Regions from separate parts of the Mesorhizobium sp. YL-MeA3-2017 genome, predicted to be linked through region 2. Evidence: predicted binding sites of a transcription regulator. Region 2 holds the regulator's gene; each other region holds the start of a gene.
What was found. Region 2 encodes PhoB, which activates phosphate uptake and scavenging genes when phosphate is short. Its sites were predicted from a motif close to TGTCATNNANCTGTCAT; they were not measured.
Positions count from the first base shown of each region.

Region 1 (4,517 bases), 200 kb from region 2:
GGCGTTTTCGGCATGAATACGGCCGGCCTGCCGTTCACCCATGGCGACAGCGGCTTCATCTGGGCCGTTGCGCTGGTTATCGGTGCGACCGGGCTTTTCTACTGGCTGCTGCGTCGCGCCGGCATCAGCCTGCGTTTCTGACCGTCAGGCGAGACATCACCCTAGGTCGGGTCCTCGCGATGCAGGTCATGGATGGCGACGCCTTCGGCATTGGTCGGCGGGGTCAGCCATTGCTGATGGCGCAAGGTGCGCTGCGTGTCCTCCAGGCCCATGTCCCAATGCTCGCGCATCGAGGTGCCTGAGAACTCATAGTCCTTGGCGTGCCCCTCATAACCCTTGTGCTGGTAGATGAGGTGGATGATGTTGACGACGCCGGCGTCGGAATAATCGGCGATCAGCCGTTCTTCGTCGGCGGAGCGCGACTCCGCCGGCACACGTTTGAGTGCTTCGAGGAGCTGCATCTTCAGATCGTGGATGCGTTTGAAATTGTCGGTGTTCTGGCGCGTGCGGCTGGAATACATGATGTCCTTGTGGCGCGACAACACGTCGGCCATGCCGCGCGGCAGCGCGCCGCGCGCTGAGAACAGGTCGACCTGAAACACCAGCGAGCTGCGGTCTTCTTCCTGGTCGAGCAGATATTGCAGCGGCGTGTTGGAGACGATGCCGCCGTCCCAGTAATATTCGCCCTCGATGCGCACCGCCGGGAAGGCGGGCGGAAGCGCGCCCGAAGCCATGATGTGTTCGGGCCCGATGCGGACCTTGTCGGTGTCGAAATAGACGAAATTGCCGGTGCGCACGTTGACGGCGCCGACGCTCAGACGCTTGCGGCCGTCGTTGAGCACGTCGAAGTCGATCAGCTGCTCCAGCGTGTCCTTCAATTCGGCCGTGTCGTAGAAGCTGGTGGCGCCTTCGGCCCCGGACTGCTCCAGCCATGGATTGGGGAAGCGTGGCTTGAAGAAGCCGGGCTGGCCCATGGTCATCGTCATCCACGAACTGGTGCGGTTGCGGATGTCGCGATAGATGTCGCCTTCCGGCGTGTAGGCCCAGATCTTGCGGCCGGAAATCGTCTGCCAGAACTGCTCCAGCCGCTGCAGGCGCCGGCTCGGCTCGTTGCCCGCGATGATGGATGCATTGATGGCGCCGATGGAGACGCCCGACAGCCATGCCGGCTCGCAGCCGGCCTCCGACAGCGCCTGATAGACGCCGGCCTGATAGGCGCCGAGCGCGCCGCCGCCTTGCAGCACCAGCGCAACCCGGTCGTATTGCGAAGCGATTTCCTGAATGGTGGCGACGTTCGCCTTGGCTCTGTAACGGTCCAGCACGGTCAACTCCGGCAAAGAAAGGGGATGGTCAGCGTGTGCCGGCGAGATAGTCGTACACGACCTCGCCGAGGCCGAGCGTGAGATCGGCGGTGAAATGCAGCGCCGACACCACTTCCAGCACCGGCAGGCGAGCGACATCGGCCATCACATGCGGCCGCAGGTCGAGCGCGGCGGGACCCGCCCAAGCTTCCTTCAGCGTGATGTCGGTGAGGTGGTAGCGCACCAGTTCGCAGATGCGCGGCGTGCCGTCGACATGCGGGATGATCTTGACGAGAAAGTTAGGCGCGGTCAGCGCCGCCATCACCTGATCCTGGTCGGCGGCGCGGTGCTTGTAACCCATCGTGCCGGTGGCGCAGAGCACCGAGCCATAGTGTAGCGTGCCGACGACGACCTCGCCTTCATTGACGATCTTGGGATTGGCGAGCTTCTTCGGAAACCCCCACAATTCGCGGCCGCCGGCGATCGGCGCATCGTCGTCCAGATACATGGAATGGACGTAGACGCCGTGCTGGCCGTCGAAACGGACCGGAATGACCTGGCCGCTCTCGGTATAGTCGCCGAAGCCGGTCGAGTCCGGCATGCGGATGAATTCGTATTTCACCAGCGGATCGCCATCGATCTCGAGCGGCGCCGGCACGGCCGCCTCCAGCGCCTCGCGCGTGGTGCGGTAAGTGATGATGACATATTCGCGGTCGAAGAAACGATAGGGGCCGGGCGGGAACGAGGGATTGGTGAGCGGCATGGCATAGGCGCGCTTCACGACGTCGGCGATTTCCAAGCTGTCACCTCAGGATTGACGAATGTCATATCGGAAACAACACCTGTCATGTTGCATGGCAGCATGACGGTCTTGTGTCGGGTCGATGAACGATTTCAGCTGTTTGTTGGTTCCAAACGAAGACCGACACATGATTGTGATGGAAACTTGCTGCAATGCACCTAATTAGAATGCCATCGCAAACGCCAGACGAGAGATCATCATGGGCTCCCTGACTTCGAAGAACGCGCTTGTTACCGGTTCGACCAGCGGCATCGGCCTTGCCATCGCCAGGGCCTTCGCCGCCGAAGGCGCCAATGTCACCATCAACGGACTTGGCGATGCCGATGCGATCGAGAGGGAACGTGCCGGCATCGAAGCCGATTTCGGCGTCAAGTGCCGCTATTCCAACGCCAACATGATGAATGGCCCGGAAGTGACCGCCATGGTGCACGAGGCCGAACAGGCATTCGGCAGCCTCGATATCCTGGTCAACAATGCCGGCATCCAGCATGTCGCGCCGATCGAGGAGTTTCCCGACGACAAGTGGGAAGCGATCATCCGCATCAACCTGCTCGCCGCCTTCTACGCCATCAAGGCCGCGCTTCCGGGCATGAAGGCGCGCAAATGGGGGCGCATCATCAACACCGCTTCGGCGCATGCGCTGGTAGCGTCGCCCTTCAAGTCGGCCTATGTCTCGGCCAAGCACGGTATTGCCGGCCTGACCAAGACGGTGGCGCTGGAGGCCGCGCAGGACGGGGTGACGGCCAATGCGATCGCGCCCGGTTATGTCTGGACGCCGCTGGTCGAAAAGCAGATCCCCGACACGATGAAGGCCCGCAACATGACCGAGGAACAGGTCAAGCACGACGTTCTGCTGGCGGCCCAGCCGACGAAGGAGTTCGTGACGGTGGACGAGATCGCGGCGCTGGCGCTGTTCCTGTGCTCGGACGCGGCCAAGCAGATCACCGGCACGACGCTGCCGATCGATGGCGGCTGGACGGCGCAGTAGGCCGGGTTTCGCCTGATATCTCCCTGGAATGCCCGGCGCGTCCGCGAGACATGCGCCGGGCATTCGTTTTTGTTCGGGGCGTCGAAGTCAGTTTTGCGCCGTCGCCAGCAGCGGTGTCATCGCCTCGTTGATCCATTGCCACTCGTTGCCGGGCCCTTGGCCGGGTTCCTCACCGCGCAATATGGCAAGCAGTTCCTGATACCGGGTCGAGCGGGCATGATGCTTGCGGTATTGGCCGAGATGCCATTCCAGATAGGCCCGGTCCGGCTGCCTGCGCATTGCCTTCGCCGATCGGTCCAGCCATTCGCGCGCGATCGTTTCGCCCTCCGGCGAGATCGGGGCTACGCCCGCGGCGATAGCGGCCTTCACCCTGGCCAGAATGGCGTTGGCAGCCTCGGCATAGGCGCCCGGGTCGAACTCACCGTTCCACATAGCGGCCGTCTCGGCCTGTATCTCGGAAACGAAGCTCTCGTCGCCGATCATGGCGCTGATCTCGTTCCAGGCGTCGATCTGCCGGGACGTCGGCTCGTCGGGCAGCTCGGGCATGGCGGCATCGATCATCTGGCGCTTCCAGCCTTCGCCCATCTCGGCGCTCGTGCCCACCTTGTCGTAGAAACGCTCCATCATGGTGCGCATCTGGTTTTGGGACAGGGTCGTCATCGTCCAAAGTCTCCTCAGGTCGGTTGCGGTTGGTTCCGTGATCCTGAGCGTGGCACGCAACACGGCGGCGACCCGGCGACGGGAGGCGATTTCGACTTCCAGGGCATCAAGGCGCATGGCCAGGACATCTTTCAGTTCGAGCCGCCGGGACAGGAGCTTGCGGATGGCGGCCAGGCTGACGCCGGCCTCCCGCAAGGCCCTGATCAGGTCGAGGCGCGCGACATCGGTATCGCTGTAGATGCGATAGTTGCTGACGGTGCGGGTGGACGGCGGCAGCAGCCCCTTGTCGGAATAGAAGCGGATGCGCCGCACCGAGATGCCGCTCAGCCGCGAAAGTTCGCCGATCGTGTGCATTTTCTCGCTCATGGGACCGTCCTAACGTCTCCACCAAGTGGAGGGTCAACCGTGCCGGCGAGGCTTTTTTCGCCCATGTTCCGCGCGGTGCGCGAGCCGGCCGCGAAGGTCGGGCTCGCGACGGTCCTGCGGTGGCCAGACCCGCTTATACAGCTTCGCGCCGACCGACGGGTGCCGTGGAATTGCGCACGACAAGCACGCCGGAGAGCAGTTCGTCTTCTCCGGCAGCAACGCCGCTGCCGGCGATTGCCGCGGCGACGGCGCGTTTGGCGATGTCCTCCACCGGCTGACCGATGGTGGTCAGGCGCGGCGTGATCAGCCCGGCCAGCGGAATGTCGTCGAAGCCGATGACGGAAAGCTCGTCCGGCACCTTGATGCCGAGATCGGAGGCGGCGCGCAGCAGGCCGATCGC
Region 1 is NZ_JAUSVH010000001.1:2,091,473-2,095,989, reverse strand. It holds gene QFZ88_RS09770 (CorA family divalent cation transporter) at 1-141, shown strand, start outside; gene QFZ88_RS09765 (patatin-like phospholipase family protein) at 162-1,322, opposite strand; gene QFZ88_RS09760 (acetoacetate decarboxylase) at 1,351-2,100, opposite strand; gene QFZ88_RS09755 (3-hydroxybutyrate dehydrogenase) at 2,303-3,091, shown strand; gene QFZ88_RS09750 (MerR family transcriptional regulator) at 3,179-4,117, opposite strand; gene QFZ88_RS09745 (LacI family DNA-binding transcriptional regulator) at 4,251-4,517, opposite strand, start outside.
Region 1: QFZ88_RS09760 (acetoacetate decarboxylase) is a predicted target of PhoB. The motif match lies at 2,164-2,180, and genes of this name have one in related genera.

Region 2 (4,517 bases):
CTGCGCCGGGCATCCTCACCGGTACCATCATCGGCCTGGCACGCGCGCTGGGTGAGACGGCTCCGCTGCTGCTGATCGGCATGGTGGCTTTCGTGGCCGATTATCCGACGACGCCATTCGATCCGGCGACGGCGCTGCCGGTGCAGATCTATATGTGGGCCAATGAGGCCGAGCGCGCCTTCGTGGAACGCATGTCGGGCGCCATCATCATCCTTCTGGTCTTCTTGATGGCCATGAACATCACCGCGATCGTGCTCCGGCGTCGCTTCGAACGGCGCTGGTAGAAAGGGAGCCTGATATGAATATCATGACGGAAAAGACCCTCGAACAGGCAGTGAGCAGCCAGATGAGCGCCCAGACCAATGAGATGATCAAGATGCGTGGTGACAAGGTCACCGTGCACTATGGCGAGAAGCAAGCGCTGTTCGACGTCAATCTGGACATCCGCCAGAACCAGGTGACGGCGCTCATCGGCCCGTCCGGTTGCGGCAAGTCGACCTTCCTGCGCTGCCTCAACCGCATGAACGACACGATCGATTCCGCCAAGGTTGGCGGCAAGATCACGCTGGACCAGGAAGACATCTACGATCCCAAGATCGACGTAGTCGAACTTCGCGCCCGCGTCGGCATGGTGTTCCAGAAGCCCAATCCGTTCCCGAAGTCGATCTACGAGAATGTCGCCTATGGTCCGCGCATCCATGGGCTTGCCAAGAGCAAGGCCGACATGGATCGGATTGTTGAGTCCAGTCTGCAAAAGGCGGCGATCTGGAATGAGGTGAAGGACCGCCTGCACGAACCGGGTACGGGCCTTTCCGGCGGTCAGCAGCAGCGCCTGTGCATCGCGCGTGCAATTGCCGTGTCGCCGGAAGTCATTCTGATGGATGAGCCCTGCTCGGCTCTCGATCCGATCGCAACCGCCAAGGTCGAGGAATTGATCGACGAACTGCGGCAGAACTACACGATCGTCATCGTTACGCACTCGATGCAGCAGGCGGCACGCGTGTCGCAACGCACCGCCATGTTCCATCTCGGCTATCTGGTCGAGGAGGGGGCTACCGACAAGATGTTCACCAACCCTGACGACAAGCGCACGCAGGATTACATCACCGGCCGTTTCGGCTGAGCCGACGAGCGCGGCAGACGACAAGCGAGGACAGGATCATGGGTGAACATACCGTCGCGTCGTTCGATGAGGAACTCGGACAGATCAGCAAGCTTGTCCGCGATATGGGCGACCTTGCGGGATCGATGGTCGAGAGCTCGACCAAGGCGTTGCTGAAATCGGACAATGGATTGGCGCAGCGCGTCGTGTCCGACGATGCCATCATGGATGCGCGCCAACGCGAACTGGACAACCGTGCGATCACGCTGATCGCCAAGCGGCAGCCGATGGCGCAGGACCTTCGTGCCGTCATCGGCGCCATCCGCATGGCGGGCGATTTCGAACGCATCGGCGACCTTGCCAAGAACATCGCCAAGCGGGTTGGCGCGGTCGGGCAGAGCGGGACGCCGCGCGAATTTTCGCATTCCATCGATGCCATGGCGCAGCTCGTACTCGTCCAGGTCGACGGGGTGATCGAGAAATATGCGGCGGCTGATCCGCAGGGGCTTGCTCAGCTGAGGGCCGACGATGAACGGATCGACGTAAAATACACTTCCGTCTTCCGCGAATTGCTGACCTACATGATGGAAGATCCGCGCAACATCACGCCGTGTACGCATTTGCTGTTCTGCGCCAAGAATCTGGAACGCATCGGCGATCACGTCACCAATATCGCCGAAAATGCCTACTACGTGCTGACGGGCGAGCAGTTGCCGCCCAATCGGCCGAAGTTCGACGAGACGGCCGCAGCCGTCCCGGCCGCGTAGCAAAAGGACGACGGCAAGATGATCGCGCCGCGTGTCATGGTGGTGGAGGACGAGGAGCCGTTGGGCGTTCTCCTCCGCTACAATCTGGAATCCGAGGGCTACCAGGTCGAGGTGGTGGCGAGAGGCGACGAGGCGGAAATCCGGCTCCAAGAGAATGTTCCAGATCTTCTGGTGCTCGATTGGATGGTTCCGGCCGTATCCGGTATCGAATTGTGTCGTCGGCTCAGGATGCGCCCCGAAACCGAACGTCTGCCGATCATCATGCTGACGGCGCGAGGCGAGGAAAGCGACCGTGTGCGTGGGCTTTCCACGGGAGCGGACGATTATCTGGTCAAGCCGTTCTCGATGCCGGAGTTCATGGCGCGGGTGAAGGCGTTGCTGCGCCGGGCCAAGCCTGAGGTGCTATCCTCGGTGCTCAAGGTGGGCGACATCGTGCTCGACCGCGAGTCGCACCGGGTTTACCGCAAGAAGAGTGAAATCCGGCTCGGGCCGACGGAATTCCGCCTGCTGGAATTCATGATGCGCCATCCCGGTCGCGTTTTCTCGCGCAGCCAGTTGCTCGACAATGTGTGGGGCGAGACCATCTACATCGACGAACGCACGGTGGATGTGCATGTCGGGCGGCTGCGCAAGGCGGTCAACAACGGTCGCATGCCGGATGTCATCCGCACCATCCGCGGATCCGGTTACGCTATCCGCGAGGACTGAGCCTAGCCTTCGCCGCCTTGTGGCGGCGGGGGCATGGTTGCCATCGGACCGCCCAGTGCGAAGATTTCCTGGTCGATGAAGGTCAGTGCGCGCATGGCGCACCCTTCCCGGATCAGCATTTGCTCGTTCGGCTCCGTGTCGAAGGAAATCGAAGCGGAATGCTGGCCGCCGGCGGTCTGGGCAATCGCTTCCCGCAGTGCCGGCTCGATCAGGTCGAAGGCCGTCGCGCCGATACCGACGAACGTCACCGGGGCGGGGTCGATGACGGCAAACAGGGACCCCAGACCGTAGCCCAGCGCCTCACCGGCGCATCGATAGGCGTCGCGTTCGGGGCCTGCTGTCATGCGTGCCTTATCAGCTAGCGCCTGCATCTCGTTATCAGGGATGTCGGCAGCCGGTTCCGCGTTTTCGTCGATGCCATTGGCGCTTCGCCAGATCGCATAGTTACCGGCATAGGCCTCGACGCAGCCGTGCCGGCCGCAGCGGCACAGCGCGCCTTTCGGGCGATGGATCATGTGGCCGAACTCGCCGCCGGACGAATGTGTGCCGATGAACAATTCGCCGTTGAGCACGATACCCATGCCGATACCGTGCGAGAGCAGGACGGCGATGAAGTCGTCACGATAACGGTCGGTACCGCGCCAGCGCAACGCAACGGCCATCATGTTGCAGTCGTTCTCGACGATGACAGGAATGCCGAACGCCTCTTCGAGGATATCTGCGAACGGAATATTGCCGTGAGGCGTTATTGGCGTCCAAAGCATGGCACGCGCATGGGAATCGGCAGTGCCCTGGACAGCGAAGGCAATACGCAGCACGCGTCGCCCAATCGTGGTTTCGTCTTCGAGGCGCTGCCGCACGATCGTGACACATTCCTCGATCAGGGCTTCCCGCGGCAGGGTCAGGGTGTCCAGCCTGCGGGCATCCTGGGCCAAAACGCGCCCGGCATAGTCGGTGACCGTCGCGGTCAAGAGGTTGAGCGATAGGATCACCGTGATCACCGCCGCAGCGTCCGCGGCAAGTTCCAGCCCGACCTGCGGGCGGCCACGTTTCGCGGCGGTCGATTCACTGCGTCCTTCCATCAGGACGCCCTCGGCGATCAAGTCGGAAGAGATTGCGGAAATGGTCGAGTGGCTGAGACCGGTTATCGTGGTGATTTCGGTGCGTGAAGGCTGTTTGGAGCGGCGCACGGCGGAGATCACCATCGCGCGGTTCCTGCGGCGCAAGTCATCGTGCCGGATTCCGACGGTCATGTCCTTGCCGTTCCTTCCTCCGCCAGCCCTTCGTGAATTCGAGGCTGTTTGCGCACAAGTCCCGCAAGGCATCGGGAAGCGTGCATTCTGTCCATAGGTCGCAGCGCAGGCGAATGCAAAATCCGTTTCGATTTTGGTGTCCTGCCACCAACCTCCTCCACAGATAGTGGCAGAAGCCCGTTCCCGCGTCACTATTATTTCGAGGCACGAAATAAATAAAACTGGATTGTTGAAACCGGTTGACAGAAGAGCCTGCCGCTGCAATTATTTTTTCGAAGCTCGAAAAAAAGCTTCTCCAAGGGCAACGCATACCAGCGCGCCATTGGGCGCAGGGAGGAAACCATGAAAAAGTTCACAACCGCCATTCTGGCGGGTGTCGCCATGACGTTCGCGCTTACGGCCGTCGCCGAGGCGAAGGGCAAGGTTATCGGCGTGTCCTGGTCCAATTTCCAGGAAGAGCGCTGGAAGACCGACGAAGCGGCAATGAAGAAGGCGATCGAGGCAGCCGGCGACAAATATATCTCTGCCGATGCGCAATCGAACCCTGGCAAGCAGCTCACCGACGTGGAAAGCCTGATCGGCCAGGGTGCCAACGCCCTTATCATCCTGGCGCAGGACGCATCCGCTATTGGCCCGGCGGTGCAGAAGGCGGTCGACGAGGGAATTCCCGTCGTTGGATACGACCGA
Region 2 is NZ_JAUSVH010000001.1:2,288,322-2,292,838, reverse strand. It holds gene pstA (phosphate ABC transporter permease PstA) at 1-284, shown strand, start outside; gene pstB (phosphate ABC transporter ATP-binding protein PstB) at 299-1,123, shown strand; gene phoU (phosphate signaling complex protein PhoU) at 1,162-1,869, shown strand; gene phoB (phosphate regulon transcriptional regulator PhoB) at 1,888-2,577, shown strand; gene QFZ88_RS10745 (ROK family protein) at 2,580-3,830, opposite strand; gene xylF (D-xylose ABC transporter substrate-binding protein) at 4,173-4,517, shown strand, end outside.

Region 3 (4,517 bases), 3.1 Mb from region 2:
CGGCGTAGAAAGCCCTGCCCTGTCCGCCCTTCAGAAGCTTCGCCTTGGCCAGTTCGATCTTGGCGATGCGGGCCGCCTGGGCGAGCGAATTCCTGGCCATGTCCTGGAGGCGCAGGCCGCCGAGCGGCAGCGTGATGCCCTCGCCGATCACCTCGCCATCGATGTCGACCAGTTCCAGGCTGCCGCCGCCAAGGTCGCCAGCGATGCCGTTGGCGGGATGGAAGCCGGAAATGACGCCGAGCGCCGAATAATAGGCCTCCTGGCGGCCACTCAGCACATGGACCTCGGTGCCCAGCACCTGTTCGGCGCGGTGGATGAAGTCCGGCCCGTTGACGGCCTCGCGCGCGGCGGCTGTTGCCAGCACATACATGCGCTCGGCGCCGGCCTGCTCTGACAGCGCGCGGAAGCGGCGGAATTCCTCCATCGAGCGGGTGACCGCCTCCGGGTCCAGCTTGCCGGTAGAGACGATGCCGCGACCGAGGCCGGCCAGCATCTTCTCGTTGAACAGCACGGTCGGCGAGCGCGCCAGCCCCTCATAGACGACGAGGCGGATCGAGTTGGAACCGATATCGATGATCGACAGCGGGCGGCGGTCCTGCAGCCGTCCCTGGGACACGGCCATCATCAGCCGGCCATGTCCTTCTTGCGGCGCTTGAACTGCGCGATTCGCTTGGGCGCGTGCGATTTCAAGGCATCACCGCGTCCCGACAGGCTCGGATTCGTCATGAAATATTCCTGCGCGTTGAACGGTTCCTCGCCCTCGTCGGGCACGACGCGCCGCGAGGTACCATCGGCCAATACTTCGAAACTTTGCTGGTTGTCCATGATGTTGCCCAGCATGATCTGGCCGAGGATCTGTTCATGCACAGTTGGATTGGTGATCGGCACCATGCATTCGACGCGCCGGTCGAGATTGCGCGGCATCAGGTCAGCGGAGGAAATGTAGACGATGGCGTCGTCGGACGGTAGCCCGTGGCCGTTGCCGAAGCAGTAGATGCGGCTGTGTTCGAGGAAGCGGCCGATGATCGATTTGACACGGATGTTCTCCGAAAGCCCCGGCACCTGTGGCCGCAGGCAGCAGATGCCGCGCACGACCAGGTCGATCTCGACGCCAGCACGGCTGGCATCGTAGAGCGCGTCGATGATGGTCGGATCGACCAATGCGTTCATCTTCATCCAGATGCGCGCCGGGTGGCCGTTGCGGGCATGTTCGATCTCCTCGCCGATATGGCCGAGGATGCGGCTGCGCAGCGTGTAGGGCGACAAGGCAAGGCGCATTTCGCCAGTCGGCTCGGCATAACCGGTGATGAAATTGAAGATCTGCGCCACGTCGCGCGCGATGCCTGGATCGGTGGTGAAGAAGGACAGGTCCGTATAGATGCGCGCGGTGATCGGGTGATAGTTGCCGGTGCCGAGATGCACATAGTTGCGCAACCGCCCGTCCTCGCGCCGCACCACCAGCGACATCTTGGCGTGTGTCTTCAGTTCCAGGAAGCCGAACACCACCTGCACGCCGGCGCGCTCAAGGTCGCGCGCCCAGCGGATGTTGGCCTCCTCGTCGAAACGCGCCTTCAATTCGACCAGCGCGGTGACAGACTTGCCGGCCTCGGCGGCATCGACCAGGGCTCGCACGATCGGGCTGTCGTTGGAGGTGCGGTAAAGCGTCTGCTTGATCGCCACCACTTCCGGGTCGGCCGTCGCCTGGCGCAGGAACTGCACGACCACGTCGAAGGATTCGTAAGGGTGATGGACGACGATGTCCTTCTCGCGGATCGCCGCGAAGCAATCGCCGCCATGCTCGCGAATGCGCTCGGGAAAACGCGGATTGTAGGGCACGAATTTCAGATCGTCGCGCGCCACAGAGACGATTTCTGAAATCTGGCTGAGCGCCAGCGGGCCGGTCAGCACGCTGATGCGGCCGGACGAGACGCCGAGTTCGCCGGCGACGAAATCGCGCAATTCCTCGGGCATGGAATTGTCGAATTCGATGCGGATGACGGAGCCCCGGCGCCGGCGCTTCAGCGCTGTCTCGAACAGGCGCACCAGATCCTCGGACTCTTCCTCGACCTCGATATCGCTATCGCGGATGATGCGGAAGGTGCCCGATCCCTTGACCTCGTAGCCCGGGAAAAGCTTGCCGATATAGAGGCCGACCACCTGCTCCAGCGAAATGAAGCGGACATGGCCCTTGCGGTCCGGCAGGCGAACATAACGCCGCAGCGCCTGCGGCAGACGCAAAAGCGCGCTCATCGCCTCGCCGTTCTTGCGGTGCCTGAGCTGCAGCGCGATGGAGAAGCCGAGATTGGGAATGAACGGGAACGGGTGCGCCGGGTCGATCGACAGCGGCGTCAGCACCGGAAACACCTGCTCCTGGAAATGGTCTTCCAGCCAGATCCGCTCGTCCTTGGTCAGCGCGTCGCCGGCGATCGTCTCGATGCCCTGCTTGTTGAGCAGCTCCATCAGCGCCGAAAGGCTCTTCTGCTGGTCTTCCTGCAACCGCTCCACTTCGCGCAGCAATTGCTCCAGCTGCTGCTCGGGCGTGCGTCCGTCTGGGCTTTTCAGCACGATGCCCTCGCGCACTTGGCCGGCGAGGCCGGCGACGCGCACCATGAAGAACTCGTCGAGGTTGGCGGCCGAGATCGACAGGAAGCGGACCCGCTCCAGCAGCGGGTGATGCGGATTGAACGATTCTTCCAGAACGCGGCGGTTGAACTGCAGCCAGGAGAACTCCCGGTTGACGAAGCGGTCGGGATTGCCACCCTCGACGCTTACCGTCTCGACGTTGATGAAGTCGGCCTGGACCGGCTTGAGTTCGTTCATGTCTCTTGTTCTCTCCCGAGGCGCGCGCCGCTTAACCGGCTCAATTTAGCGTGTGCCATCCTTTTGCGACAGTTTCATTTCATCGAACTTGCAAAGAGCACGGATATGCTTCAAACGCATGTCGTACGCGCTGAAGGAGACGAAAATGGCCGGCGGTTCCATCCCCCACTTCCAGAACGACGCGGGGCACGCGGCAATCGAGATCGGCGTGCGGGAATTCATGTGCGTCGGCGCCAACCCGCCCTTCGACCATCCGCACGTTTTCCTCGACCTCGGCAGCGACGACGAGAAGGTCTGCCCCTACTGCTCGACGCTCTATCGCTATTCGGCCAAGCTGAAGGCAACCGAAACCGTTCCGGCCGGCTGCCTCTATATCGACCGCGCCGCCTGAGGCGGCTTCCAGCCCGAGCCCGATGATGGAGGCACGCCGCCGCATCGTGATCGCCGGCGGCGGCATTGCCGGGCTGACGGCCGCTCTGGCTTTCGCGCAGCGCGGTTTCGCGGTCGACATATTCGAACAGGCCGAACGCATCGAGGCGGTCGGCGCCGGCCTCCAGCTCTCCCCCAATGCCACCCGCATCCTGGTCAGGCTCGGCGTGCTCGAGCGCCTGCTGCCGTCGGCGGTGCGGCCAGAGGCTGTGGTGCTCAGGGATGCCGCCGCGTTGAAGGAACTGGCGCGCGTGCCGCTTGGCTCCTCCGCCGAACAACGCTGGCAGGCGCCTTACCTGACCGCCCATCGCGCCGACCTGCAAGACGCGCTAGTCGCCCAAGCCGGCGCTACCGCCGGCATCCGGCTGGTGACCGGCGCGCGCATCACCTCGGTCGAGACCGGCAATGATGGCGTGACCGCGCGGATCGAGCGCGATGGCAAAACGGACACGGCGCAGGCAGACCTCGCGGTCGGTGCCGACGGCGTCTGGTCGGCGATGCGCCGGCGCGACGGCCTTGCCGGCAACAGCCGCTTCACCGGTGAGCTTGCCTGGCGCACCACCGTGAAGGTGGAGAGCGCGGCCGGCCGGTTGTTTGCGACACTCAGCACCGACGGCTGCGTCAACGCCTTCCTCAATCCGCATTTCCATCTGATCGCCTATCCGGTCAGCGCCGGTGCGGCGATCAATCTCGTCGCCTTCACCAAAGGCGAGAGGATAGCCGAAGGCTGGTCGGGTCGAGGCGATCCGTCGATCCTGGCGAAAGCGATGAACGGCGCGGCGCCCGGCTTGAGGCAACTCATCGACGCCGCCGGGCCGTGGCTCGCCTGGCCGCTCCATGCGGTCGACCAGCGCGCCGCCTGGACCGACCCGGCCGGGATCGCGCTGATCGGCGACGCCGCGCATGCGATGACGCCCTTCGCCGCGCAAGGCGCCGGCATGGCGATCGAGGACGCAGCGACGCTGGCCGCGAGCGTTGCCGAAACGCCAGGTGCGATGGGCGAGGCGCTGGCCCGCTGGGAACTGCAGCGCAAGCCGCGCGTCGCCAAGGTGACCCGGCGCGGCGCGCTCAACCATATGGCCTGGAACGCGGCGGGGCCGGTCGCGCTGGCGCGCAATATGGTGCTCAAATTGCGCTCGGGCGAGCGCCTGGCCGCCGATCTCGACTGGCTCTATGGCTGGCAGGCGCCGTAAGTCAGGTATCCACACGCGGAAACTGCCCTATGGGCGTGCTGTCCGGGCCTGATCGTGGTTGTAGAGCTGCATCGA
Region 3 is NZ_JAUSVH010000001.1:5,367,009-5,371,525, reverse strand. It holds gene ppx (exopolyphosphatase) at 1-625, opposite strand, end outside; gene QFZ88_RS25445 (RNA degradosome polyphosphate kinase) at 625-2,820, opposite strand; gene QFZ88_RS25440 (zinc-finger domain-containing protein) at 2,966-3,211, shown strand; gene QFZ88_RS25435 (FAD-dependent monooxygenase) at 3,234-4,442, shown strand; gene QFZ88_RS25430 (TIGR02117 family protein) at 4,470-4,517, opposite strand, start outside.
Region 3: QFZ88_RS25445 (RNA degradosome polyphosphate kinase) is a predicted target of PhoB. The motif match lies at 2,886-2,902, and genes of this name have one in related genera.

Region 4 (4,517 bases), 1.6 Mb from region 2:
GGTGGAGCGGCAGCTTCGCGAAATGATCCTCGGCCTCGACATCGGTCCGGGCGAAAAACTCACCGAACGCTGGATCGAAAGCCGTTTCGGCGCTTCGCGCACGCCGGTACGGGCCGCGCTGCTCCGGCTGGAAACGGAAGGGCTGGTCCAGCGGGACGGACGCGGCTGGACGGTGTCGCCGATCAATCTGGCCGAGATCGAGCAGATCGCGGTCTACCGGCAGGCCGTCGAAGTGGCGGCTGCGCGGCTGGTGGCGAAGCTCGAGGACAAGAGCGGCCTCGACGCCATCGAGGCGATGCTGGATTCCTGTGGCGACGATACGCCAAGGGAGGAGTGGCACCGGGTCGGAACTGATTTCCATGTCGAACTGGCGCGCATGTCCGGCAACGAGTTCCTGTTTCGCGGCGTCCGCGATGCCATGACAAGGCTGTCGCGGGCGCGCTGGCTGGAAATTCGCGACGAGGCGGCGTCAGCCCGCGCCTGGGCCGAGCACCGCGCCATTCTGTCGGCGATCCGGGCAGGTGAGGCCGACGAGGCGGCGCGCCTCCTCGTTCTTCACATCGGCGGCAGCCGCGACAGGCTGGTCGGCTCCCTGCAGACCGAGCGCCGGGGCTTGCGCGCCATGGGCTTCGCCGTCGTCGCGGCCTAGAACAGAACCCGCATCCGGGCTGGCTGACTGGCGTTGTTTCTTAATAATGTTTCGTCACATTCTTTGATTGTTTTTCGCCGAGATTATCTGGTGCAACGGTGGTCCCGGCGATAAAAACCGGTGCGGCCGCTTGCATTGGAATATCGATGGGTAATCTTCGTCGTCGGGCAGGGAAAGTCTTCTACTATGCTCGTAATATTGTTCGCGACAGTGCGCCGCCAGCGCTGTTTCGCCGCCGGCTCGACAAGTGGCTGGCGCGAGCGGTTCGCTCCGGACCTTCGATCGTCGAGCGGCTGAACTACTACAACAAGCTGCAAGACCGTTTCACACCGAGCGCGGCTGCGGTATCGGTGGCAACGTTGCCGTTCCGCCCGACGATGTACTATTACGACCTCAAGGAATTCGCGCGTTACTTCGATGGCGCGCTGCGGCTGGATGTCGAATATGGCGACGTGCGTGGCCTGCCGCCGGTGCCTACCATCGTCAAGAACCGGCCGGTCGGCGCCGACAACGCCAATGCCGTCCTGTTCAAGCTGGACAAGCTCCGCCATTTCCAGATGCCGGCGGACCCGCTGCGGTTCGCGGACAAGCAGCCCCGGATCGTGTGGCGGGGCGATCTCAACAACCCGATCCGCCTGACCTTCCTGGACGCCGCCCAGGGGCTGCCCTTCTGCGATGTAGGCTCGCCGGCCACCCACGCGCCGGAGCGCCACCGCAGGCCGTTCATGAGCGTCGAGGAGCAGAAGCGCTACCGCTACATCGTCTCGCTCGAAGGCTATGACGTGGCGACGAACCTGAAATGGATTATGAGTTCGAATTCGCTGTGCCTGATGCTGAAGCCGACGAACGAGATCTGGTTCTGCGAGGGGCATCTGAAGCCCGACGTCCATTATGTCGAGCTCGCGCCGGATTTTTCGGACCTTTCCGACAAGATCGCTTTCTTCGAGCGTCATCCCGAACAGGCCGAACGCATCATTGGCAATGCCCAGGCCTATTGCCGCCAGTTCCAGAACGGACCGACCGAGACGGCGCTGTCCTTCCTCGTGCTCTACAAATATTTCGTGCTGAGCGGCCAGATCGAGCCCGACGACAAGATCTGGCGCTTCATATCCGCTTGAGGCGGTGAATACGGGGCTTCTTCCTCAGAACGACTTCGTTGCTCCGAATACCCTGAAATAAAACCGTCATTGCGGGCGGATATTGGTCGGCTCACGGCGCCAACGCGGAGCGACATGATGACCGAACTGGAACGCAATTCTCCCGCAACAGACTGGCTTGAGGCGGAACTCGCCGACACGCTCGACGAAGACTATGAGCTGGAGCTGTCGGAACCGGCGCTTTCGGAGGAAATCGCCAAGATCTACAAGCGGTCGCACCCGCCATCCGTCGACCGCATGACCTATTTCCGCGAACTGCTCAGGCTGCAGTCGGAACTGATCAAGCTGCAATCCTGGGTCGCCCACACCAAGGCGAAGGTGGTGGTGTTGTTCGAGGGGCGCGATTCCGCCGGCAAGGGCGGCGTCATCAAGCGCATCACCCAGCGTCTCAACCCGCGCATCTGCCGCGTGGTGGCGCTGCCGGCGCCGACCGAGCGCGAGCGCTCGCAATGGTATTTCCAGCGCTACGTGCCGCATCTGCCGGCCGGTGGCGAGATCGTGCTGTTCGACCGCTCCTGGTACAACCGCTCCGGCGTCGAGCGGGTGATGGGTTTCGCCACGCCCGGGCAGGTCGAGGAATTCTTCCACGATGTGCCGGAGTTCGAGCGCATGCTGGTGCGTTCCGGCATCACGCTGATCAAATACTGGTTCTCGATCACCGACGAGGAGCAGCAGATGCGCTTCCTCATGCGCATCCACGATCCGATGAAGCAGTGGAAGCTGTCGCCGATGGACCTGCAGTCGCGCGTGCGCTGGGAGCAGTACACCAAGGCCAAGGAAGAGATGCTGCTGCGCACCAACATCAAGGAAGCGCCGTGGTTCATCGTCGAAGGCAACGACAAGAAGCGGGCACGCCTCAACTGCATCGACCATCTTCTGCAGCAGGTGCCCTACGAGGCCGTGCCACACGACGACATCACGCTGCCGGAGCGCGTCTTCAACCCGCAATATGAGCGCGCGGTGCTGCCGCCGGAACTGCACGTGCCGCAGAAATACTGATCGGGATCAGCCGGCCGGGCGCTGGGAGACGAAATAGGCCTTCAGCGCGTCGATCTTCTCAGCCGTCCAGCCGGGCGGCTGGGAAACCGCCACCCAGGCATCGATATAGTGTTCCGGGGCATAGACGTGGCCATGCCCCATCGGCGCGGTGGTGCCGAGCCCGATGTCCACGGTCAGCTGCAGCAGCGTCACGATCGGGAACCAGCGGAAACGCGGCGAGACGTCGGGGCCGCGCTCGCCCTTCATCCAGGCGGGCTGGCGGAATGCCGAGTAGGGGTCGAAGAAGACGATCGGATCGCTGGCATATTGCAGATAGACGATCCGGATCGGCCCCCACGGCGCGCCGTCGAGGCCAAGGGCGTTGTGCTGGTTGGTGAAACGGATGATCGAGCCGTCGCGGAAGCGCGGCAGCCAGGCTGGCGAACCGGCGACGCGGCTGGCGGTGGCGGTGTTCCAGGTGCGGCTCGGGAAGGGCGGTCCCGCCCAGAGCGCGCCCTGATAGGGATCGCCGACGACGTCATAGAGATCGCTCGACAGGTCCGAATTCATCGCGCCGAGGCTGAGGCCATAGAGATAGAGTTTCGGGCGCTTGTCCTTCGGCAGTTGTTTCCAGTAGCCGTAGATCTGCGCGAACAGCGCGCGCGAGGCCTCGGAACCGTAACCGGGCTCGACCAGCAGCGACAGCCAGCTCGGCAGGTAGGAATATTGTATGGCGACGCTCGCTATGTCGCCGTGGTGCAGATATTCGACTGGGTCGATACCGGCGGGATCGACCCAGCCGGTTCCGGTCGGCGTGATGATGATGAGCGCCGAGCGCTCGAAGCCGCCGACACGCACCAGTTCGTCGAGCGCCAGCTTGGCCCGCTCCTCGACAGTCCTGGCTGAGTTCAAGCCGGCATAGACGCGGATCGGCTCCTTTGCGTCCTGATGAGTCTGGTTGGCGATTTCGCTCCCGGTCGGCGCCGAGGCGATGTAGTCGCGCCCCATCTTGCCAAGGCCCTGCCAGCCGATCAGCGAGGTGGGACCGCCGGTCTTTTGCGGGTTGGCCGGTGGCTTCACATCCGCGTCGACGATCTGGTCGACCTCACGATAGGACGAATCCATCACCCGCAGCGCGAAGCGCAGCAGCACCCCGTCGACCACCGACCAGAACAGAAGCGCGGTGACGGCGAGGCCGACGACGCCGGCGACGCGCCTCGGCACATAGGGGCGCAGGCGGCTTGCGATGCCGCGGAAGATGCGGGCCAGCAGCCGGGCGATCAAGATGACGATGGCGAAGGTGACGAGCGCGATCGCCGCGACCTGGATCGGTCCGATCTTGTCGGCCGGTTGCATGCCCATCAGGACGCGGATGGAATCCTGCCAGCCGGACGCCTGGACCAGGAAGATGACGGCCGCCGCGATGCAGGCCAGGATGATCGCCCAATAGGGAACAGCCAGCCGGCGGATGTCGGCAACGGGCAATCCCATATAGGTCCAGAGCGCGCGCAAGGCGACGCCGACGCCGTAGCCGGCGGAGAAGCTCAAGCCCGACAGCACCCCTTGCGTGATGCCGTCACGCGGGATGAGGCTCGGCGAAAGCGACGCGCAGAAAAACAGCGTCGCCAGGGCCAGTCCGGTCAGCGAGAAGGCGTCGATTGTCCTTGCTGCCCACCGGAACACCATAAGCGAGGCTCAGCCTTTCAGGATCTCGGCCACGCGCGGCGCGAAAT
Region 4 is NZ_JAUSVH010000001.1:703,004-707,520, reverse strand. It holds gene QFZ88_RS03315 (GntR family transcriptional regulator) at 1-649, shown strand, start outside; gene QFZ88_RS03310 (glycosyl transferase family 90) at 796-1,767, shown strand; gene ppk2 (polyphosphate kinase 2) at 1,885-2,805, shown strand; gene QFZ88_RS03300 (alpha/beta hydrolase) at 2,812-4,470, opposite strand; gene hemB (porphobilinogen synthase) at 4,480-4,517, opposite strand, start outside.
Region 4: ppk2 (polyphosphate kinase 2) is a predicted target of PhoB. The motif match lies at 1,821-1,837, and genes of this name have one in related genera.